Regions from separate parts of the Photorhabdus stackebrandtii genome, predicted to be linked through region 2. Evidence: predicted binding sites of a transcription regulator. Region 2 holds the regulator's gene; the other holds the start of a gene.
The links. Region 2 encodes PurR, which represses purine synthesis genes. Its sites were predicted from a motif close to CANGCAAACGTTTGCNTG; they were not measured.
Positions count from the first base shown of each region.

Region 1: cvpA (colicin V production protein) is a predicted target of PurR. The motif match lies at 15,821-15,838, and genes of this name have one in related genera.

Region 1 is NZ_PUJV01000018.1:56,380-73,191, forward strand. It holds gene fabB (beta-ketoacyl-ACP synthase I) at 1-591, shown strand, start outside; gene C5470_RS15025 (tripartite tricarboxylate transporter permease) at 1,049-2,569, opposite strand; gene C5470_RS15030 (tripartite tricarboxylate transporter TctB family protein) at 2,581-3,012, opposite strand; gene C5470_RS15035 (Bug family tripartite tricarboxylate transporter substrate binding protein) at 3,026-4,006, opposite strand; gene tctD (transcriptional regulator TctD) at 4,978-5,646, shown strand; gene C5470_RS15050 (sensor histidine kinase) at 5,643-7,064, shown strand; gene C5470_RS15055 (DMT family transporter) at 7,045-7,959, opposite strand; gene C5470_RS15060 (helix-turn-helix domain-containing protein) at 8,062-8,835, shown strand; gene pdxB (4-phosphoerythronate dehydrogenase PdxB) at 8,925-10,052, shown strand; gene C5470_RS15070 (aspartate-semialdehyde dehydrogenase) at 10,105-11,115, shown strand; gene truA (tRNA pseudouridine(38-40) synthase TruA) at 11,157-11,951, shown strand; gene C5470_RS15080 (DedA family protein) at 11,997-12,686, shown strand; gene accD (acetyl-CoA carboxylase, carboxyltransferase subunit beta) at 12,788-13,732, shown strand; gene folC (bifunctional tetrahydrofolate synthase/dihydrofolate synthase) at 13,725-15,023, shown strand; gene dedD (cell division protein DedD) at 15,013-15,690, shown strand; gene cvpA (colicin V production protein) at 15,894-16,400, shown strand; gene purF (amidophosphoribosyltransferase) at 16,415-16,812, shown strand, end outside.
Region 2 is NZ_PUJV01000003.1:42,019-58,830, reverse strand. It holds gene gstA (glutathione transferase GstA) at 1-213, shown strand, start outside; gene pdxY (pyridoxal kinase PdxY) at 285-1,148, opposite strand; gene tyrS (tyrosine--tRNA ligase) at 1,373-2,647, opposite strand; gene pdxH (pyridoxamine 5'-phosphate oxidase) at 2,892-3,545, opposite strand; gene anmK (anhydro-N-acetylmuramic acid kinase) at 3,594-4,706, opposite strand; gene C5470_RS03350 (outer membrane lipoprotein) at 5,052-5,522, shown strand; gene slyA (transcriptional regulator SlyA) at 5,607-6,038, opposite strand; gene C5470_RS03340 (DUF1289 domain-containing protein) at 6,598-6,837, opposite strand; gene gloA (lactoylglutathione lyase) at 7,010-7,423, shown strand; gene rnt (ribonuclease T) at 7,423-8,079, shown strand; gene C5470_RS03325 (Grx4 family monothiol glutaredoxin) at 8,194-8,541, opposite strand; gene purR (HTH-type transcriptional repressor PurR) at 9,112-10,137, shown strand; gene punR (DNA-binding transcriptional activator PunR) at 10,144-11,052, opposite strand; gene punC (purine nucleoside transporter PunC) at 11,201-12,400, shown strand; gene cfa (cyclopropane fatty acyl phospholipid synthase) at 12,699-13,850, shown strand; gene C5470_RS03300 (CgnE/CgnB domain-containing protein) at 13,903-14,880, opposite strand; gene C5470_RS03295 (riboflavin synthase subunit alpha) at 15,305-15,961, opposite strand; gene C5470_RS03290 (MATE family efflux transporter) at 16,186-16,812, shown strand, end outside.

The DNA of each region.
Region 1 (16,812 bases), on a different contig from region 2:
TATAACGAAACTCCTGAACAAGCTTCCCGTACTTATGATAAAAACCGTGATGGTTTTGTTATTGCTGGCGGTGGCGGTATCGTTGTTGTTGAAGAATTGGAACATGCATTAGCACGCGGCGCACACATATACGCTGAAATTGTTGGGTATGGTGCAACATCTGATGGTGCAGATATGGTGGTTCCATCTGGTGAAGGTGCAGTTCGTTGTATGAACATGGCGTTGCAAGGTGTGAAAGATTCTATTGACTATGTGAATACGCATGGTACTTCCACTCCAGCGGGTGATTTGAAAGAGTTGGAGGCTATCAGGGAAGTCTTTGGTGATACAACACCGGCAATTTCTGCAACAAAAGCGATGACAGGCCATTCATTGGGTGCTGCTGGTGTACATGAAGCGATTTATAGTCTGCTGATGTTAGAACATAGTTTTATTGCACCGAGTATTAACATTGAAGATCTTGATGATAAAGCGGCGGGCATGAATATCATTACGAAACCTACCGAACAAAAGTTGAATACAGTAATGTCCAACAGTTTTGGTTTTGGTGGTACGAATGCTTCCCTGGTGATGAGCAAGTATTTGGGGTAATTCTCCTCGTCAGGTTTGGACAGTGCTCAGATAAAAGCAATAACTTTTGGCGCATTTTAGGCGACCAGAGTGAGCGAAACGAGTCAACCTCGTGTACTACGTGTATTAATTATACACTTCAGTTTATGTGCGCTGTCCGTATCACCATTATTCTGTTTCCTGATCCTACTAATCACACACTCGGAGAGGCCTTCAGAATATATGGGGTTAAAGAAGAAGATCGTCTGCAATTGTTAATGATATTGCATGTTCGTTATTATTTAGTGATTATTTAACAGTGAATCAAGAATTTTGACTCATGGGTTCGGTAAAAATTTGAGGTTAAATATCAATGAAAGTCCATTTTGCTGGATTCTAATTTTTTGTGAAATATAATATTAATGTGATGTGTATTGTTATCTCCTCGTTAGTAACAAAAGCCCATAATTTTTTGATGATAATTATGGGCTTTTGCTTATCAGGTTTTAGTTTCAGTCACCATTTGCTGAGTACAGCGTTTACGGATAATGCGTAATATTGGCGGAATAATCAAAACCAATACTGCCAATACTAATAAACTTTGAGCAATTACACTGTTCCACAGAATACCAAATTCTCCATTACTAATAGAAAGTGCGCGACGTAAATTTTGTTCCAGCATTTCTCCCAGTACGAAACCGAGAATTAATGGCGACATGGGAAAGTTCATTTTCCTCAGAATGTAACCGAAAACGCCTAGCCCTATCATTAATAGCAGATCAAATGTCGTGCTATGTACGGCATATACACCAACGGCCGAAACGGTAGCAATGGCAGGGACAAGGAACCATAACGGAATAGTTAACATCCGGGTGAATAGACCTATCATTGGGATATTCATAATCAGCAGGATAATATTGGCAATCAGTAATGCTGCAATTAATCCCCACACAATATCCGGTTGCTCAGTAAACATTCCCGGACCCGGCGTAATGTTATAGAGCGTTAATGCACCCATCATAACGGCAGTGGTGCCTGAACCTGGAACGCCTAATGTTAGCATTGGAATAAAGGAGCCACAGGCCGAAGCGTTATTAGCCGCTTCCGGTGCCGCAACGCCACGAATATCACCTTTACCAAATGAATCGCTGTTTCCACTGATCTTTTTCTCGGTCATATAGGTAATTGCGCTGGCAATTGTTGCCCCTGCACCTGGCAAAATACCGACAAAGAAACCGATAAAAGATGACCTGATCGTTGGCATGGCGCATTCAGCCGCTTCCTTGCGGTTAAACAACAAACGGCCTGTTTTGCGGATAATAGTTTGGCCGGTTGATGTATTCTCTAGCATCAGCAGAATTTCGCTGACAGAGAACAGTCCTATCACTACAACAATAAACTGAATACCATCTGACAGATGAACGTTGTCGAAAGTAAAACGGTAAACCCCGGTGTTGGCGTCTACTCCGACAGTTGCCAGACCCAATCCTATCAGTGCCGCTAATAGTGATTTCAGCGGATTCTGACTCATCATGCTACCCAGACAGGCAATAGCAAAAACCATTAGTGCAAAATATTCAGCAGGGCCGAAAGCCAATGACCACTGCGCCAGTAATGGAGCAAACAAAATAATGCCGAAAATTGACAGCAAAGAACCACAGAAAGAACTGACCGCGGAAATAGATAACGCCACACCCGCACGGCCTTGTTTCGCCATCGGATAACCATCCAGTGCGGTCATAATGGCGGCGGCATCGCCGGGAACATTCAGCAGAATTGACGATATACGCCCACCATACTCACAGCCGATATAAACAGTTGCTAATAAGATCAGAGCCGATTCAGCAGGCAGTTTTAACGCAAAAGCCAGTGGCAGAAGAATCGCAACACCATTAATCGGCCCAAGCCCCGGTAACAGGCCAACAATCGTACCGACAAAACAGCCAATTAAAGCAATAATCAGGTTTTGCGGCACCATTGCAACTTCAAAACCCTGACTGAGATACATCCAGGTTTCCATAAGATTCTCCGTCAGTTGAGCCAGTTGCCGAGCGGCAAGGTTACATCGAGTAAGCGATCAAAGGCGAAATAGAGCGTGGCACCAAGGAACACCCCGGAGATGGTTGCAGCAGGCAGTGTCGCGTTAAATAACAGGGCGATACTGAATGTCAGCAGAGCGGTAGCCAGAGGAAAACCCAGCCATTCAAATGCCCAGCCATAAATAACCAAAGAGACAATCAGTATCATCAGGCGACGAATAACCGATGCGTCAGGCCAGTTGTTCTGTTCTGGTTTTTTGAAGAGCAGCAATAAAGCACAGAGAGCCATCAAAGACAGAATAATCATCGGAAAAGGTCTGGGCCCCAGGGGTTCATAAGTGTATTCACTCTGGATCCCCCAACCAATAACCATACCGATGGTACAGAGTACTAACCAGACAGCCGCGAAGATACGATCGCTCATGATAATTGCCCTGTTATTTGGCTAAGCCGAAAGCTTTGGCTTGTTCACGATACTGTTCAACCTGTTTTTTCACATAGCTGTCCAGTTCCTTGCCGGTCATATTGAATTCGAACAATCCACGGATATCACGCTGCTTTTTAAAAGCATCTGTTTGTTGTAATTTATTAAAAGTATCAACCCACCACTGATACGCTTCATCGGAGACTTTGGGCCCCATATAAAATCCGCGGATAATCGGCCATACCAGGTCATAGCCTTGCTCTTTGGCAGTAGGGATATTGGCTAAATCACCTTCCAGCCGTTTATCGGCATAAACAGCCAAAACACGGATTTTGTCTCCATTCAGGTAAGGCACCATCTCGCTCAGATCGCCGGAGACAGCCTGAATATGATTACCCAGCAGAGCAGTGACAGGTTCACCACCTCCCTCAAAAGCGACATAACGCATTTTGTGAGGATCAATACCAACCTCTTTTGCCAGCAGTGCTGTTTTCATCCAGTCTTGACTGCCGATAGAAGCGCCGGCACCAAACACAATGCTGGTGGGATTATCTTTGAAAGCATTCATCAAATCATTCAAGGTCTTATAAGGAGAATCAGCACGGACAGCAATCATGCCAAAATCAGTGCCAACACTTGCCAGCCAGCGAACATCATTAACGTTGTAGCGGCCAAATTTTCCTTGAGACAAATTGAGCAAAGAGCCACCGGAAAAGGCAACGATAGTTCCCGCCTCAGCAGGCCGCTGTGCCACGATAGCGTTGTAAGCGACAGCACCAACACCGCCGGGCATAAAGGTGACACGCATAGGTTTACTAATCTCTTTCGTATCCAGTAACGAAACCTGTACCAGCTTGCAAGTCAGATCAAACCCGCCACCCGGTTTTGCCGGGGCAATACATTCAGTTCTGCCAGGTGCGTCGGCAGCAAAAACACTGCTTGCGCTAAATAGTAAAACGGTTGCCGCTAACATTTTGATTATTATAGTTTTCATTTAGTTGTTCCATTGATACCCGTGTAAGATATAGCCACCATAAAACAGATCTGGTTGACTTAATTGATAATAACAAAACCTTTCATTTACCTTTCATTAACAAGAAAAGTTGTTGATATGTGATTTCAATCGCTTAATTTGCGTAGCGTTTCGCATTAATGAGTTAACAAATGGCAACAGACTTTCTTTTTTGTTTTGGTTTGTTGTAAGTTTCTCGTGGTGCTGATGTTGCTTTGTTTGGTGTTAGGCAGCTCAAAGAGAAATTGTTCGAAGGTGGTGTGGTTTTTGGTAAAAATAGCCGTAACTTGCACCTAATGTGGATGAAGATATAAAGCAAAAATCCTAATCGAAACAGCCGCATTATGGGCGGCTGTTTAATGGCTTTACATCTTCATACTTAATTTAATTGATTGCTAGGAGCGCATAATTTCATCGATGTTAAGTGGTGCTGGATTTTGTCGGCAGCAAGGGCATGTCACGTAAGCTATTCCAGGGACACTATTTGAGTCAACTTGAGATTGGAAGAATTGCTTTAAACATTCCGTGTGCATTGGATGGCTTTCGGGGCTGCCGTGATTACAACTGAGTTGGTAAAAGGGCTTGTCGTTATTTTCTAAACAAATGGTACATTCTTGTGTTTCATCTGGCTCAATGTGTGGCATGTGACTTCTCCTATATGAGGGATTATTTCGCTTTTCTGGCTTAAATAGCGTTTCAAAACAGTAGATCACTCGAAAGGAACTTAATCTGGTTTTTGCGATCTGAATAATCGCAAAAAATCACTCGTTGGACTGAGTTATGTTAATTATAGCACCTATATTCTGGAATGAATGGCGCTGAACGGTAAATAAAATGGGTTAAGTAAGATAGATTCTAAATGTCCGACTATTTTTCAGAATATTACAAGCAGTAATATAAATTGGGAAAATAGTTATGTTTGTAATTATATTAATCGATTAGATATTTAAAATATGCGCTTATTATTAGTGGAAGACCACCCTGAATTATTGCATTGGCTGCAAAAAGCACTGAGTAGTGCAGGGTTTGCTGTAGATGTTGCCAGTGATGGCATCGTTGCCGATCAATTATTGCAGACAGAAAATTATGCATTGTTGATTCTGGATGTTTCTTTGCCAAGGTTGGATGGCCTTTCTCTGTTAGTTCGTTTGCGTAAGCGGGGACAAAATCTGCCGGTATTATTATTGACGGCTAAGGCTGATGTTTCTGATCGGGTCAAAGGGCTTAATTCTGGCGCTGATGATTATTTGACTAAACCTTTTGATTTACAGGAATTAGAAGCGCGTATCCGGGCATTACTTCGGCGTAGTGCAAATATTTCTCAGGAGACTCCGACATTTGGCTCCCTGGTTTATCAGGATGAAGGTTATTTTATTTTGGGCGATGAGCCACTGGCTTTGACACCGCGGGAACTCTCTGTTTTGACAACACTGTTCCATCGTCGGGGAAGGCCGGTTTCTAAACAACAGCTCTTTGAACAAGTATTTGCACTGTCAGATGAGGCGAATCCACAAAGTATTGAACTTTATGTACATCGGGTTCGGAAAAAACTATCAGGTAGCAGTGTAGGGATCAGTACATTACGGGGATTAGGTTATCGTCTGGAGTGCCAGAACGGATGAAATTATTCAAAGTGCCGAAGTCACTGTTTCATCAGTTACTCTTGTTTTTTGGCGTTCCGCTGTTTTTGTTAGGCGGTCTATCTGTTTATACCCATTATTTCAGTGCAAAAAATGCGGCTACATTGGCTTATGATCGTACTTTACTGGCATCAGCCCGAACCGTGGCAGAACGGTTGACAGTTAAGAATAAGCAGTTAATTGTTGATGTGCCTTATGTGGTTCTGGATAGTTTTGAGCGAAATATGAATGATCGGCTGTTCTATCAGGTGTTATCTCCTGAAGGGAAAACAATTTCTGGTTATGACGATTTGCCATTGATACCTGGATATACACCGCGTTCCAATTTATACACTGCGTTGGTCTATTTTTATGATGCGGAATATCATGGGCAGCCTATTCGGGTTGCTGCATTTTATCAGCCGATCAATGAAGGTGGAATGATGGGAATGGCGTTAATACTGGTTGCTGAAACAGTGGCTTCCCGTCATTACCTTGCGCAACAATTATTAATATCTTCTTTGCTGAGTCAGGGAGCCGTTGTCGGGCTGACGCTGATTCTGGCTTATTTTCTGTTGAAACAATTACTCAAACCACTACATAAACTTTCTGGTGTCATGGTTCGTCGCCCCGCTAATGATCTGACTCCGTTACCGGATATGTTGCCGTGGTCAGAACTTTCTCCGTTATTACATGCACTTAATCGCTATATAGAGCGGTTGAAACTGATGGTTAGTCGGCAGAAAAGATTCAGTGCGGATGCTTCTCATCAACTCAGAACACCGTTAACGGTATTAAAAACCCAGGTAGCGGTCGCGCTTGCCAGCCAAGATCCTGAACAATGGAAAGAGAGTTTACGGGCCATTGATAGCACGTTGGATAATACGATTTCTCTGACAGACCGTTTATTACAACTCTCTCGTTTAAAAGCGCATGAAAAGGAAGCGGTTCAAGATTATAAGCCGGTCAATTTAGTCGAATTGTTGCAACAGGCATGTTTTTCTCGTTTGCAACAGGCTGAAAGTAAATATATTGATTTGGGTTATGAAGGAGAAAATACTCAGTGGATAAAAGGCGAACCTGTATTACTGACAGAAATGTGCGCCAACTTATTAGACAATGCAATTAAATATACGCCGGAGGGCGGAATGGTGACTTCCAGAATTATTCTCAGCCCTTGTAAGACATATTGTTATTTGGAAGTGGATGACAGTGGGCCGGGGATTGCTGAAGAAGAAGTCAATTTGTCACTGATGGCTTTTAATCGTCTTGATAATGCTGCGGGGCATGAAGGGGCAGGGCTGGGATTAGCTCTGGTAAAAGACATTAGTCTTTATCATGGTACTCATCCACAATTACTGCCCAGTGAAACACTAGGCGGCTTATTAGTAAGAATTCCTTTCAGGCTTTCTGATGATTAGTTTTCTGCGGTTTTTCTGTTTTACGGCCAAAAAGAGGAGCACGTAATTGTTGTGCCAGTACGACACCTAATAGTGTTATGCCGCCACCGATCAGATGGTAACTGTGAATTTTTTCGTGCAGAACCAGAATAGCGATAATCGTTGTAAATATTGGCGTCAAATTCATAAATATGGCAGTAGTATTAGCACCAAGTTTTATGACACCTTGTATCCATAAATAAGGGGCAAGGATAGAGGCGGGAATACCGGCGAATAAGACTAACGAGATATTGTTGGCATTCAATTGAACATCGTCGGTCAACAAGAAATTTGGCAGTAATAACAGGACACCAAAAGTAATCTGCACATACAGGGATTGCCAGTTTGGCAATGGAATAGACCAGTGTTTGGTTAATACGCCATAGAGTGCGTAGGAGGTGGAAGCAATCAACATCATTAATTCACCGCGGCCTAAACCGTGTTGCAACAATGACATGGGATCACCGGTACTGACTAACCAGACTAAACCAAACAGCGATAGCACAGTACCAAGAGCAATACCAACAGTGGGGACAACACGTAAAACAAATATACTGATGACAACAGTCAAAAGAGGAATCAATGAGCTAAAAATTCCCATAAATGTTGCACTGATACTGTGTGCAGCGTAATAGGCCAGGCTTTGGTAAAGTACCATACCAAGTGCACCAAGAATTAATAACTTCCACCAATATTGACAGATTGTTTTCCATTGGCGAATAACAGGCAGCACAACAAAGGGAGTTAATGCGAGAAAGGCCAGGAACCAGCGATAAAAAGAGATTGCAGCTGGATCAATTGCTGTAGCGGAGGCTTTACTCACCACGGCATTAATTGACCAAATCAGGACTGCCAGAAGCGGGAAAATCATATTCATATAGATGAGTCGCATTGAGATAAAAATGAGTGTTTAGTCTAATGGTGTCTGATTTATTATATATAACGATAATCAGACAATGGATAAGGCAATTGAGACAATATGGCAGAAAAACTTCATATCCCTGTAAAGTATATGGATATTCCGGCGAGTATTTCTTTTCGTAGCGAATTATTCAGTGCGGACACCGAGTGTTTACGTCATACCCATCCATTCGGGCAACTTATTTATGTCGTCTGTGGTGTAATGGCAATGAATGCTGGGGGACAACATTTCTTAGCGCCGACGCAATTCTGTGTCTGGATACCGGAAGGAATAGAGCATTCGGGATATAGTAGAAAATCCATGAGATTCAGGGCAATAGATATCTCTCCTGAGTGGGGGAAATTATTGCCGGATGCTCCTTGTATTATTCGTCTTAGCTCAATATTCAATACGATTATGGCTGATTGTTTTGAACGTAAATTAAAAATACCGGAAACAGAACAGGATTTACGGCTGGCTCAAGTGCTGATTGATCAACTCATTCAGTCTCCTGTTCAGCATACCTATCTGCCTTTATCTAAAGATAAACTTTTAGCACCGATATTACAGGAACTTGAACGCAATCCGGCTGATAATACGTCATTGGCACAATGGGCAAAACAGCGTTATACCTCAGAACGTACTTTGTCACGGCGTTGCCGGCAAGAATTAGGCATATCATTTAGTGAGTGGCGGCAACGGCTGCGGTTTATCCATGCTATTTCTTTGCTGGAACAAGGGAAAACCGTTAATGAAGTCGCGTTTGATGTAGGTTACAGCTCATCTTCTGCTTTTATTGCGATGTTTCAGCAACTGGCGGGTACGACACCGGAGCGTTTCAGAAAAGGCTAACAATAAAAGAAACCGTCGTGATGGGTTTTATTACGATTAAATGGCAAAATAGCCGGCTACGTCCGTTTTATGCCACAGGATGGAATGAAGTGAAGATTCTGGTTGATGAAAATATGCCTTATGCTGAACAACTGTTTCAGCAGTTAGGGGATGTACAAACTATTTCGGGACGCCCGGTGCCGGAAGGGGCACTGGATAACGTGGATGCGTTTATGGTCCGCTCGGTGACTAAAATTAATGAAGAATTGCTGAAAGGTAGCACAATAAAATTTATCGGTACGGCAACGGCGGGTACGGACCATGTGGATCAACAGTGGTTATCTCAGACAGGAATCGGGTTTTCTGCTGCGCCGGGATGCAATGCCATTGCTGTGGTTGAATATGTTTTCTCAGCATTAATGTTACTGGCTGAACGTGATAATTTTGAACTTAAAGATAAAGTTGTCGGAATCATTGGCGTCGGTAATGTTGGTAGCCGGCTGGCAGAACGGTTATCTACCCTTGGCATACGGACACTCTTATGTGATCCACCAAGAGCTGAAAGAGGTGATGCCGGTGAATTTTGGCCATTGGAAAAACTGGTCAAAGAGGCGGATATTCTGACATTCCATACGCCACTGAATAAATCAGGTCCATATAAAACACTTCATCTGGCGGATGCTGAACTATTGTCGGCTTTGCCGGATAACCGCATATTGATTAACGCCAGCCGGGGTGAAGTTGTTGATAATCAGGCCCTGCTTGCCGAGTTGACGCGTGGTAAAAAACTCAGTGTTGTGCTGGATGTTTGGGAACCAGAACCTGATTTATCCCTGCCATTGCTGGAATTAGTCGATATAGGTACTCCGCATATCGCGGGTTATACCCTCGAAGGTAAGGCACGCGGCACTACACAGGTATTTGAGGCTTATTGTGGATTCCTTGATCAACCCCGTAAAGTTGCCTTATCTGAGCTGTTGCCTGAGCCTGATTTCAGCCGGGTTACTCTGCATGGAAATGTGACTCAAAGCACATTAAAGCGACTGATACATTTAGTGTATGATGTGCGCCGTGATGATACCCCGTTACGGCAGGTTGCCGGTCAGAAAGGACAATTTGATCTTCTGCGTAAAAATTATCTGGAACGCCGGGAATGGTCATCCCTGACCGTGTGTTGTGATAACAGAGAGAGTGCTAAGTTGTTAGCCGCTCTTGGTTTCAGTACAGAACTGATGTAATCCGTGCAGGCATATATCTGCATGTCAGAAAGATAAGGTGGAGAAAACCAACATGTCGGAAGGATGGAATATTGCCCTGTTGGGTGCGACAGGTGCGGTAGGTGAAGCGATACTGGCGTTATTACAGGAGCGTCAGTTTCCCGTTGGTGAACTGTATCCTCTTGCCAGTGAACATAGTGCCGGTGAAAACTTGCGTTTTAATGGCAAAACGTTAATTGTCCGTGATGTCGTTGATTTTGACTGGTCACAAATACAACTCGCTTTTTTTGTCGCCGGAATAGAAGCCACGGCACAGTATGCTGAACAAGCGGCAGAAGCAGGTTGTTTGGTGCTTGATAGCAGCGGATTGTTTGCTATGGAGCCGGATGTTCCCTTGGTTGTCCCGGGTGTGAATCCTCATGCGTTGGCGGATTATCGTAACCGTAATATTGTCGCTTTGGCAGATTGTATGACCAGTCAGGTGCTGACAGCGATTAAACCGTTGGTTGATGCCGCAGGAATTGCACGCTTACATTTGACCAATTTGCTCTCTGTTTCCGTTCATGGCAAAGCGGCGGTTGATGAATTGGCCGGGCAGAGCGCTCGTTTACTTAATGGTATCCCACCAGAACCGGGTCGTTTTAGCAAACAACTGGCGTTTAATCTTTTGCCGCTGCTGACAGATGCTGAAGGTTCAGTGGGTGAAGAGCGCCGCGTTGTAGATCAGATACGCAAAGTTTTACAAGATGAAGGATTGCCAATTTCAGTGAGTTGCGTTCAGTCTTCTGTTTTTTATGGTAATGCTCAGGTAGTCCATTTGGAAACATTGCGTCCGGTTGGTGTGGAAGAGGCCCGTGAAGAATTAGAGCGGATGGTTGATATTAACGTTTCAGCGGAAGGCGATTATCCGACCCAGGTGACAGATGCATCTGGTAATGATTTGCTGAGTATTGGCTGTCTGCGCAATGATTATGGTATGCCGGAAGTATTACAATTCTGGTCTGTAGCCGACAATATTCGGTTTGGTGGTGCGCTGATGGCGGTTGAGACTGCGGAAAAACTGATTCAGGAGCAATTTTACTGATGTTTGGTACAGAACAAACAGCATCTGTGCCAGGTTCAAAAATGAAAATTGCATTGGGCATTGAGTACGATGGCAGCCGGTATTATGGTTGGCAGCGCCAGCAGGAAGTGAAAAGTGTTCAGGGGTGTCTTGAGGAAGCGTTATCAAAAGTCGCTAATGAACCCATATCGGTATTTTGTGCCGGCCGGACCGATGCTGGAGTACATGCAACAGGGCAAGTCGTTCATTTTGAAACGTCTGTGCAGCGCAAGGATGCGGCGTGGACAATGGGAGTGAACGCACATTTACCACCGGATATTGCTGTTCGTTGGGTAAAAACCGTGAATGAGGATTTCCATGCCCGTTTCAGCGCGACTGCCCGGCGATATCGTTATATTATTTTTAATCATCGTTATCGTCCGGCAGTACTGGCCTGTGGCGTGACACATTTTCATTATCCATTGGATGAAAAGCGGATGCATCAGGCCGCGCAGTGTTTGTTGGGGGAAAATGATTTTACCTCTTTCCGTGCGGTTCAATGCCAATCCAAAACACCCTGGCGTAATGTGATGCATATTAATGTCAACCGTTACGGGTATTACGTCGTAATAGATATTAAAGCCAACGCTTTTGTGCATCATATGGTGCGTAATATTGTCGGTAGCCTGATGGAAATTGGTTGTGGGAATCAGGATATTAACTGGATGGCTCAATTGCTTGCGGTAAAAGACCGGACGAAAGCCGCTGCGACGGCCAAAGCGGCAGGATTATATCTGGTTGCCGTTGATTATCCAGCGCAGTTTGGTTTGCCGGGATCGGTTATGGGGCCTCTGTTTCTGGCAGATGATCTGATTTAACATTTTGGTTGCCGACAAGGATGTTTTGGTATCACGGGGAATATTATGGAATATCTGACACATTTCGTTGATTTTGCTAAATTTATTATTGATTTCATTCTCCATGTTGACATTCATTTAGCTGAACTTGTCGCACAATATGGTCATTGGGTGTATGGCATTCTGTTCCTGATTCTGTTTTGTGAAACAGGATTAGTGGTGACTCCATTTCTGCCGGGAGATTCGCTTCTATTTGTTGCGGGTGCTTTAGCGGCTTTGGATTCAAATGATCTGAATGTGCATATCATGGTGGTATTGATGATTATTGCGGCCATTATTGGCGATGCGGTGAACTATGCTATTGGTCGTGTCTTTGGTGAAAGATTATTTACCAACCCGGATTCGAAAATTTTCCGCCGGAGTTATCTGGATAAAACACATGAGTTTTATGAAAAACATGGTGGGAAGGCCATTATTTTAGCGCGATTTGTACCCATTATCAGAACATTTGCACCATTCGTTGCAGGTATGGGGAAAATGTCTTATCGTCATTTTGCGGCTTATAACGTGATTGGCGCACTGGTTTGGGTACTGTTATTCACCTATGCTGGTTATATATTCGGTGATATGTCAATGGTACAACAGAATTTGAAACTGTTGATTGTTGCTATCATCTTTATCTCAATCCTGCCCGGAGTGATTGAAATCTGGCGTCACCGTCGTGCGGCGATGAAACAGAAAACCAATAACCCGTAACAGGTTTGAGCAGTTTTTTATCCACACTGTCATAGCATTGTGGTTTAATGGCACACATAACAAAACTGGCATAAGCCAGATTCAGACGGAAAGATCATTCAATGAGCTGGATTGAAAAAATTCTTAATAAAAGCAACATTATCCAAAGTCGTAAGGCAAATATCCCAGAAGGGGTTTGGACTAAATGTGATAGTTGCAGTCAGGTGCTCTACCGTGCTGAGTTAGAGCGCAATCTTGAAGTTTGTCCTAAATGTGATCATCACATGCGTATTTCGGCGCGTACTCGGCTGGAGACTCTCCTTGATGAAGGAACAAAAACTGAATTAGGGGAGGAATTAGAGCCGAAAGATATTCTGAAATTCCGCGATTCTAAAAAGTATAAAGACCGCATATCGGCAGCACAAAAGCAAACTGAAGAGAAAGATGCACTGATCGTGATGAAAGGCACGTTAAATGGTATGCCGGTTGTTGCCGCTGCTTTTGAATTTGCGTTTATGGCGGGGTCAATGGCTTCTGTTGTTGGTGCCCGTTTTGTTCGTGCGGTAGAACAGGCGCTGGAAGACAATTGTCCTCTGGTCTGTTTTTCTTCGAGTGGTGGCGCCCGTATGCAAGAAGCGCTGATGTCATTGATGCAGATGGCGAAAACCAGTGCTGCTTTGGCAAAAATGCAGGAGCGTGGTTTGCCTTATATCTCAGTGATGACTGACCCGACAATGGGCGGTGTTTCAGCGAGTTTGGCAATGTTGGGCGATATCAATATTGCTGAACCGAATGCATTGATTGGCTTTGCTGGCCCACGTGTTATTGAGCAGACAGTACGCGAGAAATTGCCGCCAGGTTTCCAACGCAGTGAGTTTTTGCTGGAAAAGGGGGCGATTGACATGATTGTTCGTCGTCCTGAAATACGAGACACACTTGCCAGTTTGCTTTCTAAACTGACTTATCAGCCGCAACCCGGTACTAAACCCATTGTTGCTGAATTTGTGGCAGAACCCGTTGATGTTGAGGCGGATATTCAAATAAATACTAATAAAGAAGATGTCTGATACTTTACAAATCCTTCAAGCCACGTCGTCACTGACGACGTGGCTTTCTTATCTTGAAAATCTGCATACTAAAGCTATTGATATGGGGCTTGAGCGTGTAGGTAAATTAGCTCGAACCTTGGATCTGGTTAATCCTGCACCTAAGGTGATAACTGTATCCGGCACTAATGGTAAAGGCACCACCTGTTGCACTATTGAATCTGTTCTGCTGGCGGCTGGGCTGAGAGTGGGGGTTTACAGCTCTCCGCATCTTGTACGTTATACTGAAAGAGTTCGTATTCAGGGTAAAGAGTTACCTGAACAGGAATTCTGTCGTGTATTTGCGGAGATTGAATCCCGTCGTGGTGGTATTTCACTGACCTATTTTGAGTATGGCACATTAGCGGCTCTGCAACTGTTTAAAGAAGCTTGTCTGGATGTCGTCATCTTAGAAGTCGGTTTAGGTGGACGGCTGGATGCGACTAATATTGTGGATGCCGATATTGCAGCCGTTACCAGTATTGCACTCGATCATATTGATTGGTTGGGGGCTGATCGCGAACATATTGGTCGTGAGAAAGCGGGTATTTTCCGCAAAGATCGTTTTGCCGTGGTTGGTGAGCCGGATATGCCATCTTCTATTGCAGAAGTCGCCGATGAATTGGGGGCCAAGTTGTTCCGCTGTGGTATTGACTGGCGATTTTCTCAACAGGAGAAAGATTGGCATTGGCAATCTGATGATAGGCTATTTAGTCATCTGCCTTTGCCAAATGTTCCTCTGATGAATGCTGCAACCGCAATGGGTGTTATTTGTTGCCTGTTACGACAGGGAGATAAAGTCAGCCAGGCTATTAATGAAAATGCCATCCATCAGGGGCTGCAAAATGCGCAGTTGCCTGGGCGTTTCCAAATAGTTCATGAAAAGCCGTTGTTGATTCTGGATGTGGCGCATAACCCACATGCCGCGGCTTATTTGGTACAGAAATTAGCCCTGTTGCCCCGTCAACCGGGCAGCAAAATTCTGGGTGTAGTGGGTATGCTTGGCGATAAAGATATTGCCGGCACACTGGCTTGCCTGTCACAGCAAATTAATGAGTGGTATTGCGCTCCGTTGACTGAATTGCGTGGTGCAGATGCACAGATATTGGCTGAGCATCTTGAACAGCCACGGGTATTTACTGATGTGGAAAATGCCTGGTATCAGGCAATGGCAGACGCTGATGAACAGGATATTGTTGTCGTTTGTGGTTCATTTCACACAGTAGCGCATGTCATGGAGGCTCTGGACAGGGAGAAGCGAAGTGGCAAGTAAATTTCAAAATCGTTTGGTCGGCACAATTGTATTGGTTGCACTGGGTGTTATTGTGCTGCCTGCATTGTTGGACGGCAACAAGAAATATAACGAAGATAAGTTTGCATCAATTCCCCTGGTTCCGAAGCCTGGGGATGAGCAAGAAATTGAATCTATTCCTCCCCTTAATTCGCCAATATTATCAATGCCTCTGGAAGATGAGACAGAGGCATTGCTGCCGGAAACACTGGAGCAGCCAGAAATACCATTGGTGACAGCTCCATCGTCGACCGCACTGATAGCACCTCCTGCTGTTCAGCCAGAAGTCAAACCTCAACCACAGATTAAGCCTGAACAAAAACCGGACATTAAGCAGACAGTGCCGGCTAAACCAGAGATTAAACCGGAACCGAAGCCTGAGGTTAAACCAGTTGAAAAAGCACCGCAAGGACAAGCATATATCGTACAACTGGGTGCCTTGAAAAACGCGGGAAAGGTGGATGAAATCGTTGCCAGACTGCGTTTGTCGGGTTATCAGGTCTATACGGTACCTTCATCTCCGGTGAATGGGCAGTTAACCAGGATATATGTCGGTCCGAATGCTTCTAAACAACAACTCGATTCGGCATTATCAGAACTGAAAAGTCTGACAGGATTACAAGGGCAGGTAAGAAGTTATAGGCCGTAATAAAGCTGACGATGCCTATGTGACGAATGAGGTAACTGTGATGAAATCAAGTCGTAAATATTAAGTGACTGCGGCGATAATGCGTTTCCTGTATCGCCGCTAATTATTTTCGGCGGAATAGGAAATCTGCTACGCAAACGTTTTCGTTTTCTGTTAAAATGCGTCTGAAACGGATGCCGGGGCGTCTATTTTGGAATTAAAATATGGTTTGGATTGATTACGTTATTATTGCCATTATTGGTTTCTCGGCATTGGTTAGCCTGATTCGTGGGTTTATTCGTGAGGCGTTGTCACTGGTCACCTGGGGATGTGCTTTCTTTGTGGCAAGCCACTTCTACTCTTACTTAGCGGTCTATTTTACCCGTTTTGAAGATGAGCTGGTGCGTAACGGAATCGCCATTGCGCTTCTGTTTATTGCGACGTTGATTGTCGGTTCTGTGGTGAACTATGTGATAGGTTCTCTTGTGCAACGGACAGGATTATCTGGTACTGATCGGGTACTCGGGGTCTGCTTTGGGGCATTACGTGGTGTGCTGATTGTTGCTGCTATTCTGTTTTTTCTGGATACATTCACACCATTGTCTCAAAGTGATGACTGGAAGCAGTCACAATTGATCCCACAGTTCAGTCATATCATCAGGTGGTTCTTTGACTACCTGCAAAATGCGTCAAGTTTCCTGCCGGAGAAATATACCTCTCCGCTTGGCTGATGAGGAAAAACTACATGTGCGGTATTGTTGGTATCGTCGGTTTTACACCGGTTAACCAGTCGATTTATGATGCGTTGACGGTGCTTCAGCACCGTGGGCAAGATGCTGCTGGCATTGCTACTATTGATGGTAACAATGGGTTTCGTTTACGCAAAGCCAATGGTTTAGTGAGAGATGTGTTTGAAACCCGGCATATGCTGCGTTTACAGGGAACGATTGGGATTGGTCATGTTCGCTATCCGACTGCGGGCAGCTCCAGTGCATCGGAAGCCCAGCCGTTTTATGTGAACTCTCCATTTGGTATTACATTGACACACAATGGTAATTTGACGAATGCGCATGAATTAAAAAGAATGTTGTTTGAAAATGCCCGTCGCCATGTGAATACCACGTCAGATTCCGAGATTTTGCT
Region 2 (16,812 bases):
AAGTTCAATTATATAAATGAAGTATTGGCAAAACAGCCCTACATTACCGGAGATAATTTTACTGTTGCTGACGCCTATTTATTTACGGTCAGTAGCTGGGCACCTTTGGTTCAGCTAGATTTATCCGGCCTGATACATCTTAAAGCTTATCAGGAAAAAATTGCAGAACGCCCAAATGTTCGTGATGCATTGAAAGCTGAAGGATTAATTTGATTTACAGATAAATAAACCGTTCCACACAACCTCAGTGGAACGGTTAAATACATTATTAATCTAATTACGTATTAATCTAATTGTGTCGCACGGAATTCATGGTCAGGTGTCACCATTCTGTCTTGAGCAGCTACAATCTGTAACTCATATTCGTTCATATCTTTGGTTGTTATCATCACTTCATAAACCGCAGCAGCGACATGTTCAAGAGCGGTTTGTAAAGACTCTCCTTTTAATAGATTAACTAATAGCAAACCGCTGGTTAAATCACCAACGCCAACCGGCTGACGTTCGCCAAAATCCACCAAAAGCCGACTAACATGCCAACTATGCTTTTGAGTCACTAATAACATTTCAAAACGATCAGCCCGATAACCAGCACGACTAAGGTGTTTAACCAGTACAACATCCGGCCCTCTTTCGCACAGAGATCGAGCAGCCGTAACCACCTGTTCTACATTGGTCACTTTCTGCATACTGAGCGTTTCAAGCTCCAGCAAATTTGGTGCAATGATATCACTCACAGGGAGCGCTTTTTCACACAAAAAATCAGCAACCCCCGGCACAACAATACAACCCTTTTCTGGATGTCCCATAACAGGATCACAGAAATACCAGGCATCAGGATTCGCCGCTTTTACCCGTTTCACTATATCGATAATATGACTACCCTGCTCTGGTGAACCGATATATCCACTCAGAACCGCACTACAAGATTTGAGCTGTTCAATTTCTTCAATGCCCTGAACGATTTCGGTGAGATGGTCAGCCGGCATAACACACCCTTTCCATTGAGCATATTGGGTGTGATTTGAAAACTGGACAGTGTTCAACGGCCAAACATTTACCCCCATCCGGCGCATAGGGAATTCCGCAGCACTGTTACCAGCGTGCCCAAAGACAACATGAGATTGAATCGAAAGGATATTTTTCACAATTGTGGCCTATATTTTTATTCTGGCTTCTGTTTGTAAGGTAAAATCATGGTAAGAAAAAGGGCAACATTACCATTACCCATTTATACCCTTCATCTTTCAAGTTGCTGCTTTGTTAGCTGCTTTCACTGACCCCAGTCACAGAGTTATCTATGCTCCTGGGGAGGCGTTCACTTGCCGCCGCGCTGCAACTTGAAATCTATTGGGTATATACGCAATATTGGTTATTTCCAGCAGATCAAGCAATCGTGTTTCTTGCCGCGACGCAACAATGTGTAACGACCAAACAGACGATTACTGTCAGTAAACACGTACTCAGGTTCAGACTGCTTTTCACCATTAACTGCAACAGCGTTGGAACTGATCATGGTACGTGCTTGACCACGAGAAGGGACTAACCCAGCATTAACCAAAGCCTGTTGCAAATCTGCACCTTTTTCCAACTCGATTACCGGCATACCATCCTGTGCCAGTTGAGCAAAATCCTCTTCGGTCAAATCAGCAACCGCACCGGAGAACAAACTTTCTGTAATACGTTTAGCAGCCGCCAACCCTTCTGCACCATGCACCATGCCAGTAACTTGCTCTGCCAACACATACTGGGCACGAGGCGCTTTACCACTGTTCCTGTCTTCTTCTTCCAAAGCATCAATATCTTCAAGACTCATAAAGGTAAAGAATTTCAGGAAACGATAGACATCGGCATCCGCAGTGTTAATCCAGAATTGATAGAATTTATATGGACTGGTTTTCTTCGGATCCAACCAAACGGCCCCACCTTCTGTCTTACCAAATTTAGTGCCATCAGATTTAGTGATCAGCGGAACAGTCATACCAAATACTTGTTTCTGGTTGATACGACGGGTTAAATCAATACCAGAAGTAATATTCCCCCACTGGTCAGAACCACCAATCTGCAACTCAACACCATGTACTTCATTCAGGCGGGCAAAGTCATACGATTGCAGCAAGTTATAAGAAAACTCAGTGAAAGAAATACCTACATCATCACGGTTCAGACGCTGCTTAACCGCCTCTTTGTTAATCATCTGATTAACTGAGAAATGCTTGCCAATATCACGCAGGAAAGTCAAAACATCCATGTTGCCAAACCAATCATAATTATTGGCTGTTTTAGCGCTGTTCTCACCACAATCAAAATCCAGGAAAGGTGAAGCCTGCCTGCGGATTTTTTCTACCCACTCTTTAACGGTATCTTCGGTATTCAATTTACGTTCAGTGGCTTTGAAACTTGGATCACCAATCAAACCTGTCGCCCCACCGACCAACGCCACAGGCTTATGCCCGGCCAGTTGGAATCGTTTTAAACACAGCAAGGGAACCAGATGCCCCAAATGCAAGCTGTCAGCGGTCGGATCGAAACCACAATAGAGGGAAACAGGGCCTTGCGCCAGTCTCTCTGCTAACGCATTTTCATCCGTAACCTGGGCAATGAGGCCCCGCTCTTGCAGTTGTTTTATCAGGTTATTGCTAGACATTAATGACTCCATCAGTTTGTTTATTTTGTCTGTTGTATACCCGTTATCTTTCAAGTTGCCTCTTTGTTGGCTGCACTCGCTCACCCCGGTCACATAGTTCGCTATGCTCCCGGGGATTCGCTCCCTTGCCGTCTCGATGCATCTTGAAATCTATAGGGTATATAAATCGCGATTCAAAAAGAGCGCGGCATAGCATAAAACGCCAATACTATAAGTGCCAGTACTAAAAATGGTAATCCACGATTTATGGTGCAAGCCTGTCAATATGCCAGCTATCGCCTTCCCGTTGGTAAATAAACCGGTCATGGAGCCGATTTGCACCACCTTGCCAAAACTCAACAGAGTCAAAGGTCACTTTAAATCCCCCCCAGAAACTGGGTAAAGGAACCTCACCATTTAAGAATTTCTGTTTCAGCTCAAGGAATTTCCCTTCCAAAACACCGCGCGTGGAAATACGGGAAGATTGTTGCGACGCCCATGCAGCAATCTGACTATCTTTGGGGCGACTATGGAAATATTTCACTGCTTCAACAGGAGAAAGACGTTCAGCTTTACCCAGAAAAGAAACCTGCCTTTCCAGTGGATGCCAAGGGAAATGAAGGCTGATTTTGTTATTCTGCGCCAAATGTTTCGCTTTCCGGCTGCCTAAATTTGTATAGAAAACCAAACTATTGGCATCAAAATGCTTCAATAACACAATACGTTGATACGGCTGACCAGTCTCATCGACCGTTGCAATGCACATTGCCGTTGGATCATACAATTTGGCTTCACATGCCTGCTTGAGCCAACGCTCAAAAAGTTCAATGGGTTCTTTGGTCAAATCTTTACGTCTTAACCCGCCACGAACATATTCGCGGCGTAGCTCTGCAACATCAAATTCATTTCGCCCTGACATTATGCAACTCTGCTTATGATTTATCAAATACCAGACAACTTATCATTGTTATTCATTAGTAACAGGATAAATTGCACCTAAAATAGTTTCAGTACTGGCACCAGTGACCGAGGGTAAATTTCCTGTAGCACCTGACATCGTACGGAATGCTAACCAAGCAAATGCCAGCGCTTCCATATCATCACCGCTAAGACCATATTTATCTGTCGGACACACTTCCGTCCCCGGCAATAATGCAGAAAGTCGATTCATTATTTGTGGATTACGCGCGCCACCACCACAAACCAGCAGACGTTCACACCCACCGCTCAACATAATTTGTTGTGACACAGACACCGCCGTCAGTTCGGCCAGTGTGGCCTGAACATCAACAGGAGATACATCAGTGAAATTAATCAATTGTGCCTCCAGCCAGCTCATATTGAAATACTCCCGGCCGGTGCTTTTAGGGGCTGGTCGTGAAAAATAGTGATCAGAAAGCATTTGTCTGAGCAAGCCGTTATTAACGATACCTTCTCGTGCCCATTGACCATCTTTATCATAAGGTTTTTTCTGATGGCACCATACCCAGCTATCCATCAGCATATTACCCGGACCGGTGTCATACCCTTTGACTGACGAGCCAGGTAATAGCGTCGTTATGTTGGCAATACCACCGATATTGAGAATTATCCTGCGTTCTGTTGGATGACCTAACACGGCAAAATGAAAAGCCGGCACTAATGGCGCGCCCTGCCCACCATATGCCATATCCCGCCGGCGAAAATCACCAACAGTCGTCATCCCGGTTAAAGCCGCAATACGGTTATTATCGCCAAGCTGCATGGTGAAAGGCGTGTGACTGTCTGGCTCATGCCAAACGGTCTGCCCATGACACCCCACCGCAATAATCTCATTTGAGGTTAACCCTGTTTTAACCAGTAAACCTTGTACGGCTTCAGCGAATAAAGAACCCAATTCATAATCCAACCTGCCTATTTCGGATAATGTCGTTTGTTGCCCCTGACAAACTGCGAGAATTCTCTGCTTCAGTTCATGTGGGAACGGATGTGAATAACTGGCTTGTTGAGCAACAACTTTATCGTTGATTGCGGCAAGCACTACATCAACCCCATCCAAACTTGTACCCGACATTACACCAATATAGCGACCTGACTTCATAACCATTAATTTGCCTTCCTGCTTAGAATCTACCTTGATAAAATCAGAAACCACGCCAATAACTATAAAGCGCGGTGGTTTTAGCTGTATATGGCTAATAGGAAAACAACGGAATAAAACCTAAGTTTTGGAAACGACTTCACAAAAAATGCGGAATTTTTCATTAATAGCTATTCCTTTTAAAAATCTCTATTGACGTTTAATATATGTTTAGCACTAGATTGCTAATGTACCGACTATTCTATCCGAATAAATTTTTTATTACTTGTTGCCAATGCCGGTTGTAGCCTGGTTGCCCATAAGCTATCAGATTTCCGCAGTCAGGCATCAAAATCAGGAGTTACTATGTTTAAGCATTTTTTAGTTAGCGCGGTTGCAGTCGCATCATTATCAGGCTGTGTCAACACCGATTCCCTTTCTGGTGATACTTATACTGCCGGACAGGCTAAACAAGTCCAGACAATCTCCTACGGTACGGTTGTTTCCGTTCGTCCTGTCAACATTCAAGCTGGCAGCAATGAGAATGTATTAGGTGCTATCGGTGGCGCAGTTCTGGGTGGCCTGGTCGGCAATACTATTGGTGGTGGTAGTGGTAACACATTGGCGACTGCCGCAGGCGCGGTTGCCGGTGGTGTTGCAGGTCAAAACATTCAGGGGGCACTCAACACAACTAAAGGTGTAGAACTGGAAATTCGTCGTGACAGCGGTGAAAGCATCATTGTTGTTCAAAAACAAGGTAAAACAGTCTTCAGTAAAGGCCAACGTGTCAGAATCGCAGGCCAAGGCAGTAACATTACCGTTTCACCTCGACAATAAAATATAGATAAGAAAACCGTGACTTCAGCTTTGTAAGCCGCGGTTTTCTTTCATCTGGTTAGCATTTCATGGATATCGTCATTACTATCTACTCTGTAATTGGATAATATTTTGCTCTAGTTTCTGAACTAAAGTGGAAAGAAAAGCAAGTTCCTCGCGTGAAATACCTTCCAGAATCTCATTTCTTGTCGATTCAATAACACCATCTAGCTCCCTAATAACCGACGCAGAGTCTTCAGTCAGCTTGATTCTTTTTGCACGACGATCATTGGCACAAGTATGCCGGGTGATAAGTCTTTTTTCCTCAAGCTGATCTAATGTCCTGACTAAAGATGGTTGTTCGATACCGATAGCTTTCGCCAACTGTATCTGAGATTGCTCCTGAGGTAACCGGCTAATATTGTATAACGTTACCCAATGAGTCTGAGTTAATTCCAACGGCTTTAAACGATAGTCAATTAAAGCACGCCAAATACGGACTAACCGTGCCAGATCTGATCCCAATGTAGATTCCAATTGTCCCTCCTTAAATAACTAGCCTACTAAACATAACAGCCAAATTTTTCTAAATCAGGCTAATTAGCCTTAAAAAAGTATATATAACTTCTGTGTAATCACAGTAAACTCTTAGTAACTAACTAATTCAGGTAACTATAACCAAGAACAACTAAACTTAAATTCAATTCAGAACAAAACAATTAACATACAATATTTTTAACACAAAAACTATCAGAACTATGAATACAAACAAATAGAAACCAATAAATATCATTCAATACTTTATTCCAAGTACTATAAGGATAGCTGTCATCTAAATGCTAAGCTATCTATTTTTACATTAATGTTGTTTTTATTTTACATTTGTCACACAATCAAACTTAAAATTCCATTTAAAACATAAAGTTATAAAAACATTTAAAATAAAAACTGTTAGTCATCCCATTGAGCAATAAATAAAAAAATAACAAACAAAACACCTTAAATTATAGTAGAACATTTATAACTTTGCCAAAAATATAACCCTATATAAGTAAATCATTGAATTGTTAACTCTAATAACCTCAAAATTTTCTAATTAAAATAGGGATGGCTGCTCAGGCAATTCTTCATCTGTCTGATTTTGTGCTCTCACTGCACGTAAATATCTTTGCCGGCACAATCTCAATACTTCACGCTTTTGTCCATCTGACATTTTCATCCAATTAAATCTTTCTTCCCGACTGCGATAACATCCCAAACAAAAGCCCCGCTCATTAGCCTGACAAATTCCTCGACAAGGACTGGGAATAGCAAAGAACTCTAGTTGCTCGACCATCACATCCCGTTTCCTATACAATTCACATGCTATATTTAATTATAAACCCAGATGAGAATAAATTATAATTATGGATAAATTGAACTGTAACCGTAAGACACGTTATAGTTAGTAGTTTTTGTGCGGCCTGCCGCACAAAAATACTGAGAAAACCATTAAATTAGAGGTAATTATGCGCTTACTCCATACCATGATCCGCGTAGGTGATCTACAACGCTCCATCGACTTTTACACTAAAGTATTAGGAATGCGCCTGCTGCGCGTCAGTGAGAATACAGAATATAAGTACTCACTCGCCTTCGTTGGCTACACAGATGAAAGCGAAGGGGCGGTGATCGAGTTAACTTATAACTGGGGAGTTGACCATTATGCAATGGGAGAGGCCTTTGGTCACATAGCATTGGGTGTTGATGATGTCGCAGCCACTTGCGAATGTATCCGCAAAGCGGGGGGTGACATTACCCGTGAAGCCGGCCCGGTAAAAGGTGGAACAACCATTATTGCTTTCGTTGAAGATCCAGACGGTTACAAAATTGAACTTATTGAAAATAAAAATGCCAGCAACGCCCTGGGTAACTCAATCTGATGTTTGATAAAAAAGAGCCAAACGTCCTTAGTGGACGTTTTCGAGGTTATTACCCTGTCGTTATTGATGTTGAAACTGGCGGCTTTAATGCCAAAACAGACGCGTTACTTGAAATTGCCGCCATCACACTGGAGATGGATGATCAAGGTTGGCTGGTGCCCAGTGAATCACTTCATTTCCATATTGAGCCATTTGAGGGAGCAAATCTTGAACCAGCAGCCCTAGAGTTTACCGGCATCGATCCATCAAATCCGCTACGTGGCGCAGTAAGCGAATATGAAGCTTTACACGCTATTTTTAAAATGGTCCGTAAAGGGATAAAAAACAATCATTGCAGCCGGGCCATTATTGTTGCGCACAATGCTAACTTTGATCATAGCTTTGTTATGGCTGGCGCAGAACGCGCCAGACTGAAGCGGAATCCGTTTCATCCATTTGCGACTTTTGATACAGCTGCTTTAGGCGGTCTGGTATTAGGACAAACGATTTTAGCAAAAGCCTGTGCTACAGCCGGGATCCCATTCGACAATACTCAGGCTCACAGCGCCTTATATGATACTGAGCGCACCGCTGAATTATTCTGTGAAATGGTTAATCGCTGGAAACAACTTGGTGGTTGGCCATTAGCAACAGCAGAAGAAGAAAAAACCGGATAGACTTATAGCTAACTATAAGATTAATATAATCAAATTGAAATTTAAGCAATAACAAAAACCCCCATATATCTACATATGGGGAGATAGCACAATAGCCTGTCGCTAATTTAAAAATTATTCTGTTGCGTTTTCGTCTTGAGAGCGATATTTATCAGCGGTCTCTTTAATTAATGTTTGTAGCTCACCTCGTTGATACATTTCAATAATAATATCGCATCCACCTATCAACTCCCCCTCAACCCAAAGCTGAGGAAAAGTTGGCCAATTAGCATATTTTGGCAATTCTGCACGAATATCGGGATTTTGCAAAATATCTACATAAGCAAAACGTTCACCACATGCAGATAAAGCCTGAACAGCCTGTGCAGAAAATCCACAATTTGGTAATTTAGGAGAGCCTTTCATATACAGCAGAATCGGGTTCTCTTTAATTTGGCGCTCAATCTTATCAATAGTCGTCATTTTTATTTCCTTTAAACCAACATCGTCACAATATTGGCGGAGAATACCATTTTCTTTCACTAATATGCATCCTGATATTTTCTTATCCTTGAACAGATGGTCTCTTTTTGACTGTTATATTCAAAGGGCAGATAAGCCATTGAAGCTGCCTGCCCTCTTTCCTTTCAATATAAAACCCAATTTTTACATCACCTAATCAATTCAAAACATCAGGCAAAGATCACGCAAACAGCGGCAAAAATGGCAATCATCACCAACGTGCTCACCGCAGTAAATAAGCCAAGCTTCAAATCGGTATTCATCGATCCCCCTCAGAATAGAAGTCTATAACCACAAATACCATTCAGTTAACATGGTTAATTATCCTTAACATTAAGGAAAAAACATAAAATAGCGATTACCCTGTATTTTATAACATTGATTATTGCTTTCACTTTTGAGCCAGATCAGACAAAATTCAGGATTTATCGCTAATTTATTGCCAGCAGACACCCTAATGTATAAAGATACTGGCAAACAATTAACAAAGAGTTTTAAATTTAGACCAAAAGGTCAGGAGTCTTTCATCTCATGGCAACGATCAAAGATGTGGCTAAACACGCTGGCGTTTCAACCACTACCGTATCCCATGTTATTAATAAAACCCGTTTCGTCGCCGAAGATACCAAGGCCGCCGTTTGGGCTGCTATCAAAGAATTGAGTTATTCACCCAGTGCCGTTGCTCGCAGTCTGAAAGTTAACCATACAAAATCGATCGGATTACTGGCAACATCCAGCGAAGCCCCCTATTTTGCTGAAGTCATTGAAGCCGTTGAAAACAGTTGTTATAGCAAAGGCTATACGCTGATTTTGTGTAACTCACACAATAACATTGATAAACAGAAAGCCTATCTGGCCATGCTGGCACAAAAACGGGTGGATGGATTGCTGGTGATGTGTTCAGAATACCCGGAACAGTTGTTGGGAATGTTGGAAGATTATCGCCATATTCCCATGGTCGTCATGGATTGGGGACAAGCCAGAGGTGATTTCACTGATACTATTATTGATAACGCATTCCACGGCGGTTATCTGGCTGGTCGCTATCTTATTGAGCGTGGTCATCGTGATATTGGTGCGATCCCTGGTCCCTTAGCACGAAACACCGGTGGTGGCCGTCATCAGGGGTTCTTAAAAGCATTAAAAGAAGCCAGTATTCCAATCAGAGAAGAGTGGATTGTTCAAGGGGATTTTGAACCAGAATCGGGCTACAAAGCCATGCATCAAATTCTGAATCAAAAACAGCGTCCGACCGCAGTTTTCTGTGGTGGCGATGTGATGGCAATGGGGGCTATTTGTGCTGCTGATGAATTAGGATTACGCGTCCCACAGGATATTTCTGTGATCGGTTACGACAATATACGCAACGCCCGCTATTTCTCTCCAGCATTGACAACTATCCATCAGCCAAAAGAACGTCTGGGGCAAATGGCATTTTCTATGTTACTGGACAGAATAGTCAGTAAACGTGAAGATGCACAAACTATTGAAGTACATCCACGTTTGGTTGAACGGCGTTCTGTCACAGATGGCCCATTTATCGACTATCGCCGTTAATCCTCCCTATTCATCCTGAAGCCATTCAGCATTAAGAGTTTCACTATCGCCGAGATAACCAAGAAGCCAACTTAATGCCGGAGAATGGCTATTTTGCACCCATGTCAAACAACATGGGCTATCTGGCAAAGGCTGCTCTAATTCCAATGCTTCCAGTTTCTTCTGCCGGATCAGTGGCATTGCCCTATGCTTCGGGACCATTCCCACACATAAACCCTCATTCAGACAAGCCAGACCAGACTCCCAATCAGGTACCACCAGCCTGCGCTGATTATCCAGAGTCCAGGTATCACGCTTCGGTAAATTGCGGGATGTATCCTCAAGACACAAGCTAGGATAAGGTCGCATTTGATCATCAGACAGTAGACCCGTCAGCTGAGTTAAAGCATGACCCGTACTGACGACACACAGCCAGGGCATAAACCCCATATCCCTGAAACTGTACCTTTCCCCTACCGGCGCTACCCGGGTGGCCCCAATTGCAACATCAACCCGGCCATCCACCAGCGCGTCCCATACACCATTGAATACTTCCTGATGAATAAACAGCTCTATATCAGGAAAATGGTGATAAAAATCAAGAATAAGCTGACGACTGCGTTCTGGTTTAACAACCCGGTCAATCGCAATACTGAACTGCCCTCTCCAGCCATTTGCAACCTGTTGGCACTGATGACGCGTGTCAATCATTTTTTTGATAACAGCGCGAGCCTCTTTGATAAAAATACTGCCTGATTCAGTTAATTCCACATCCCGATGACGACGTTCAAACAACGGGACGGCAAGCCACTCTTCCAGCTGCCTTACGGTATAACTGATCGCAGAAGGGACGCGGTGAAGTTCCGTTGCAGCAGCACTAAAACTTCCCGTTCTGGCAACAGCATCCACAACTTCAAGTGAATATTCTGACCACATAATTTTACCTTTCAATTTTTTTCATAGCATTATCCAAATATTACCGTTTCACAAGTAAAAATCACGGCATATAGAATATGTACAAATATTCTTATCTACCTATTCACAGCAAGTTATTTCAATCATGATATCCAAAGAGAGTAATCAAATGAAAAACTCAAGTCAGTTCATGTTCTACCTTGCAGGCTTGAGTATGCTGGGTTATCTGGCTATTGATATGTATCTACCGGCATTCGGCCCTATGCAACAAGAATTGGGCACATCGGCGGGAGCAATCAGTGCCAGCCTGAGCATCTTTCTTGCAGGTTTTGCCTTTGCTCAACTTTTGTGGGGGCCTCTTTCAGATCGCTTTGGAAGAAAGCCTATTATTATCACCGGGTTATCAATGTTTTCTGTTGGCTGTCTGGGTATGCTTTGGATAACAGACGCCACGCAACTTTTAGTTTTGCGTTTTATCCAAGCCATAGGTGTTTGTTCAGCCGCGGTTTCATGGCAAGCATTAGTTATTGATCGTTATGATGCCAACCATACCAAACGCGTTTTTGCCACGATCATGCCCCTGGTCGCACTTTCCCCCGCCCTGGCGCCTTTGATAGGGGCCTGGCTGTTACAACATGGCGGCTGGCGCATCATTTTCCTGGTATTACTGGCAATTACATTATTACTGCTGTTGCCTACTCTATTTCTGCAAGAAAACCGCAAAAAAAAGAGTGAGACTGAAACGCAGAAAAGCCATGTATCTTTCTTTACGTTACTAAAATCGCCGGTGTTCAGTGGCAACGTCCTGATATTTGCATCATGCAGCGCTGGTTTTTTCGCCTGGCTAACAGGTTCACCTTTTATTCTCGGTAATATGGGCTATAGCCCAAACGACATCGGTTTGAGTTACGTGCCACAAACATTAGCCTTTATGGCCGGTGGTTATGGGTGCCGCAGTATCTTGACCAAAATAAGAAGTGAAGTTGTTTTCCCTTATCTGTTGGTTGGCTATGCTGTCAGCATGATTGTGCTGTATTTAATCGCAAAATTCAGCGAACCAACTATGTTCACGATTCTGGTCCCTTTCTGTTTTATGGCCGCTATGAATGGTGCTTCATATCCAATTGCAGTCGCTAATGCTTTATCCGCTTACCCACAAGACAGTGGAAAAGCCGCCGCATTGCAAAACACGCTCCAATTAGGGCTCTGTTTTATTGCCAGCCTGATTGTTTCAGCATTTATTAACAATCCGCTTATATCGACAACCACTGTCATGGCTTCTACCGTTATTCTGATGGCATTAGGATATTTTATACAGTGGAAAAAAAAAGCTGATAGCTGTATTCAATCTGTTGAAAAACATTCCTGATATTAATCAAATCATTACTTCAATAAAGACTGTTAATTATCAATTAATTACAGTCTTTATTTATTAATTGATGAAACAACTTTCCGCTTTTATACTCATACAAGCTCCTTATTATAAATAACCTGAATTTGAGGTTTTCAGGAGCAATGATGGCCCCGATTAAGTTTATGGATTAGTCATTTTTAGGGTTTCTCGCTTTAATTCTTTGCTACTTTTTGCATTTTGCTCCCTCGCATTCTGCTTTGTTAGCTAAAACGAACCCCCCTCAATATTCCATCACCCTAACCTTGGAGAGTATATGAGTTCATCGCACATTGAAAACCAAAAAATCGTCACTAATTTCTGGCAGCGAATTGCCAATGAAATGCTACAAGAAGCAGGGGTTCAGATTAATGGTCACAATCCCTATGATATCCAGGTAAAAAACCCTGATTTCTATAAAAGAGTTTTACAACAGGGTTCAATGGGATTAGGTGAAAGTTATATGGATGGCTGGTGGGATTGTGAGCGGTTAGATATTTTCTTTTATCGCATTTTACGTGCTGGATTAGAAAATAAAATTCCCAGTAATTTCAAAGATACACTGAAAATCGCAATAACCCGCTTACGTAATTTACAAACTCCAAAACGATCATGGATTGTCGGTCATAAACATTATGATTTAGGCAATGATCTTTTTACCCGCATGCTTGACCCTTATATGCAATATTCCTGCGGATATTGGAAACAAGCAGAAACATTAGAACAGGCTCAACTTGATAAATTGAAGCTCATCTGCGAGAAATTAGAACTCTCTCCAGGTATGACTCTGCTGGATATTGGGTGTGGTTGGGGTGGGCTATCAATTTATGCTGCAAAAAACTATGGTGTTTTCGTAACCGGAGTAACCGTTTCGGCTGAACAACAGAAATACGCACAGAAACAATGTGCAGATCTGGACGTAAACATTATTCTAAAAGACTATCGGGATTTACATCAGCAATTTGACAGAATTGTTTCTGTTGGTATGTTTGAACACGTCGGGCCTAAAAATTATTTGACCTACTTCGACGTTGTTCAAAGAAACCTGAAACCTGATGGTTTATTCCTGCTACACACCATCGGCTCCAACAAAAGCAAAGTCAGCGCTGACCCGTGGATCAGCAAATATATTTTTCCTAATGGCTGCGTGCCTTCTCTTGAACAAATAGCACACACCAGCAAAAGCCGTTTTGTTATGGAAGATTGGCATAATTTTGGTGCCGATTATGATCGCACACTGATGGCCTGGCATGAAAGATTTATTGCCCGTTGGCCGGAGATACAAGATAACTATAGTCCAACATTTAAACGCATGTTTAGCTATTACCTGAATGCCAGTGCAGGTGCATTTCGTGCGCGCGATATTCAATTATGGCAAATCATGTTCAGCCCAAAAGGTATTGAAGGCGGGTTACGGGTAGCCCGGTAATTAACCAAAAGCTACAGTAGGTTCCCACTGTAGCTTATAAATGTATTTTTCACTAACGAAAAGAACCAACATAGCCATTATCAAAAAAGGTCGTTTGATCAAATGCTATTTTTCCACCAGAAAATATCAAATCTAAATGATGACTTCCCTTTACACCACCTCCCAAGCCAAGATGTAAACCAGGATGACGTTCTTCAAAACCCGCATTTCTGCCGTAAAGTGCTTTCACTCCCGTATTGGTGCCAATACCAAATTCTTCAACGATTCGATTTCCGTGATTATGGTTTAGATATAAATTAAAATCTCTATTAAATTCCACATTATCACAATCAAACCCAATGATTTCACCCTCTTTTATATTTATCGTCATCATATCATTGACAACTCCATATTTTATGGCGAATGGCGCAGTACTCAAAAAAGTGCCACTAAAACTAACCCTACCGCTAAGGTTCTTTATATGACTCGCAATTTCCCCAGGAATAACATCAAGATTTCCATTACCATCAATGGATGTCCACTGATGGTCTCTATCCAAATAACCTACAATTGAGCTTCCTTGATTATCTGTATATTGAATCTTCTGTGATCGGCTTGATAGTTCAATCAATTTTTTGTTTCTTTCTGTTATTGATGTTTGTGATTCGCTGAATGCCTCAATAAAATGAGGGCCATAATCTTTAAACAGTACTGATTTCTTCCACGATTCAGTAATAAATTTTCTTATTTTGATTAAATATTCTGGCCCTTGTGGAGATGCGTTCTTTAATGTTGATGATGCGTAAAGAAAAATAAATAAATCGCAATCGGATATTTTTTGTTTTACATCGTCTGCTGATGTTTCTTCTAAAAAAGCGAAATCAGATTTTACATTAAAATTCTTTTTGTACCCATGCAACTTTTGTGCAATATCGCTATGCTCAGTATCAGATCCAATAAATATCTTTATACATTCACCATGTCTTACTTTATCCGAAATTGCAGGGTGATATGATAAACAACGATACATATTTTCAAAACTTTTATCCATGAGAGCAATCCTATTTATCTTTAAGTAAGGGGAAACCCCCTTACTTAAATTATAGAGAACCACTAAGGGCTCTATTATAGGGAACCATTAAGGCCAAAGTGCTGTACCGAAAGGTACAACAGCTTGTGCATTCATCATTTCAACAGCATCATCATGTGTAGGTTCTTCAAGCCATTCATCTAACTCAATCGCGTTTTCCATAAGATAGTCTCAAAAATATAATTGTAAGGTTAACCTGCACTTTACGAAAAAGCACATTAACACAATAGTAACAATGATAACCATATTAAGTAACACAATACGCAAGATACTGAGATGTAAATCACAAAAGGATTATTAACAGGCTCAGCGAGCCTTGTTGGTATACAAGTTAATTTTGTTCGGAAGCGACAAGAAAACCCTCCTATCGCTTCTTATTTATTGATTATTCGCCAATAACAGTGACTGGAGGCTGAAAGATAACTTGTTCCCGCTCTTTCTGAGCAAGGACGCGCTCCACTGTATCGACAAGCGCCTGAGTCTGTGAATCAATCTCAATATTCACTTTATGACCAAGACGTTTTTTGCCCAATGTTGTACGCTCCAGTGTTTCAGGAATAAGGTGGACACAAAAACGATTATTCACTACATCACCAATCGTCAGGCTAATCCCATCAATGCCGATAAACCCTTTATGAAGAATATATTTCATCAATTGCTTATTGTGGACCCGGAACCATATTTGATGATTATTTTCTGAAGTGAAAATTTTAGCTATCTCAGCAACAGTAATAATATGGCCGGACATCAAATGCCCACCAATTTCATCACCAAATTTAGCGGCCCGCTCCAGATTTACATAATCCCCTACCTGTAAATCACCAAGATTGGTCAAGCGTAAAGTTTCTTTCATTAAATCGAAACTGATCTCATCGCCTTCTATTTTGGTTACCGTCAGACAACAACCGTTATTAGCAACCGATGCTCCTGTTTCAATGCCTCGCAATAATTCAACCGGAAATTTAACGATATGAGTTCGAAAGTTGTTTTTTTCATCAATAGCAACTAATGGTGCTTTTCCCTGCACGATACCAGTGAACATAGGAGAACCTCTTAATGACCATGTAAAATTATTAGTTAGTTTATATCAAGTTGCCACTTATAAATACCATCTGAACATTTGAATATAAACTCAGCATTATTGTTGGCTAATATAGTATTAAACAGATACAATATCCCAGTTAGTAAACGGTTGATTTTTCAAAAATCGTTTCTTATATGCAGGAGTTTTCCTTAATATTTTTTACTTTCAAAAAGGTGTAATACGTGCAGAAGTATTTAAAAGAAGCGCGTAGTCTGCTTGCTCTGGGGATCCCCGTCATTATTGCCCAATTCTCACAAACTGCAATGGGGGTTGTGGATACAGTTATGGCAGGTAGCGTCAGTGCAACAGAAATGTCCGCGGTTGCTGTTGGTACCTCTATCTGGCTGCCAGTGATTTTATTTGGTTACGGCTTACTATTAGCTTTGACACCAATCATTGCACAAATGAATGGTTCTGGTCGCAGAAACCTGATTGCCAGTCAAACTCAGCAAGGATTTTGGTTAGCGACTTTCCTCTCAATTATAATTATTGTTATTCTATACAACAGCAAATTTCTTATTGACAGGCAACACAATATAGACCCGCTTTTGGCAGAAAAAGCGGTTGGATTTACCCACGCAATAATGTGGGGTGCGCCGGGCTATCTGTTTTATCAGGTACTCCGTAATCAATGTGAAGGTTTATCGAAAACCAAACCGGGAATGATCATTGGTTTTTTAGGGTTATTAATTAACATTCCGATTAACTACGTACTCATTTACGGTAAATTCGGTGCTCCCGCGATGGGTGGTATTGGCTGCGGTGTCGCTACTGCCAGTGTTTACTGGGCCATGTTCCTGTCAATGCGC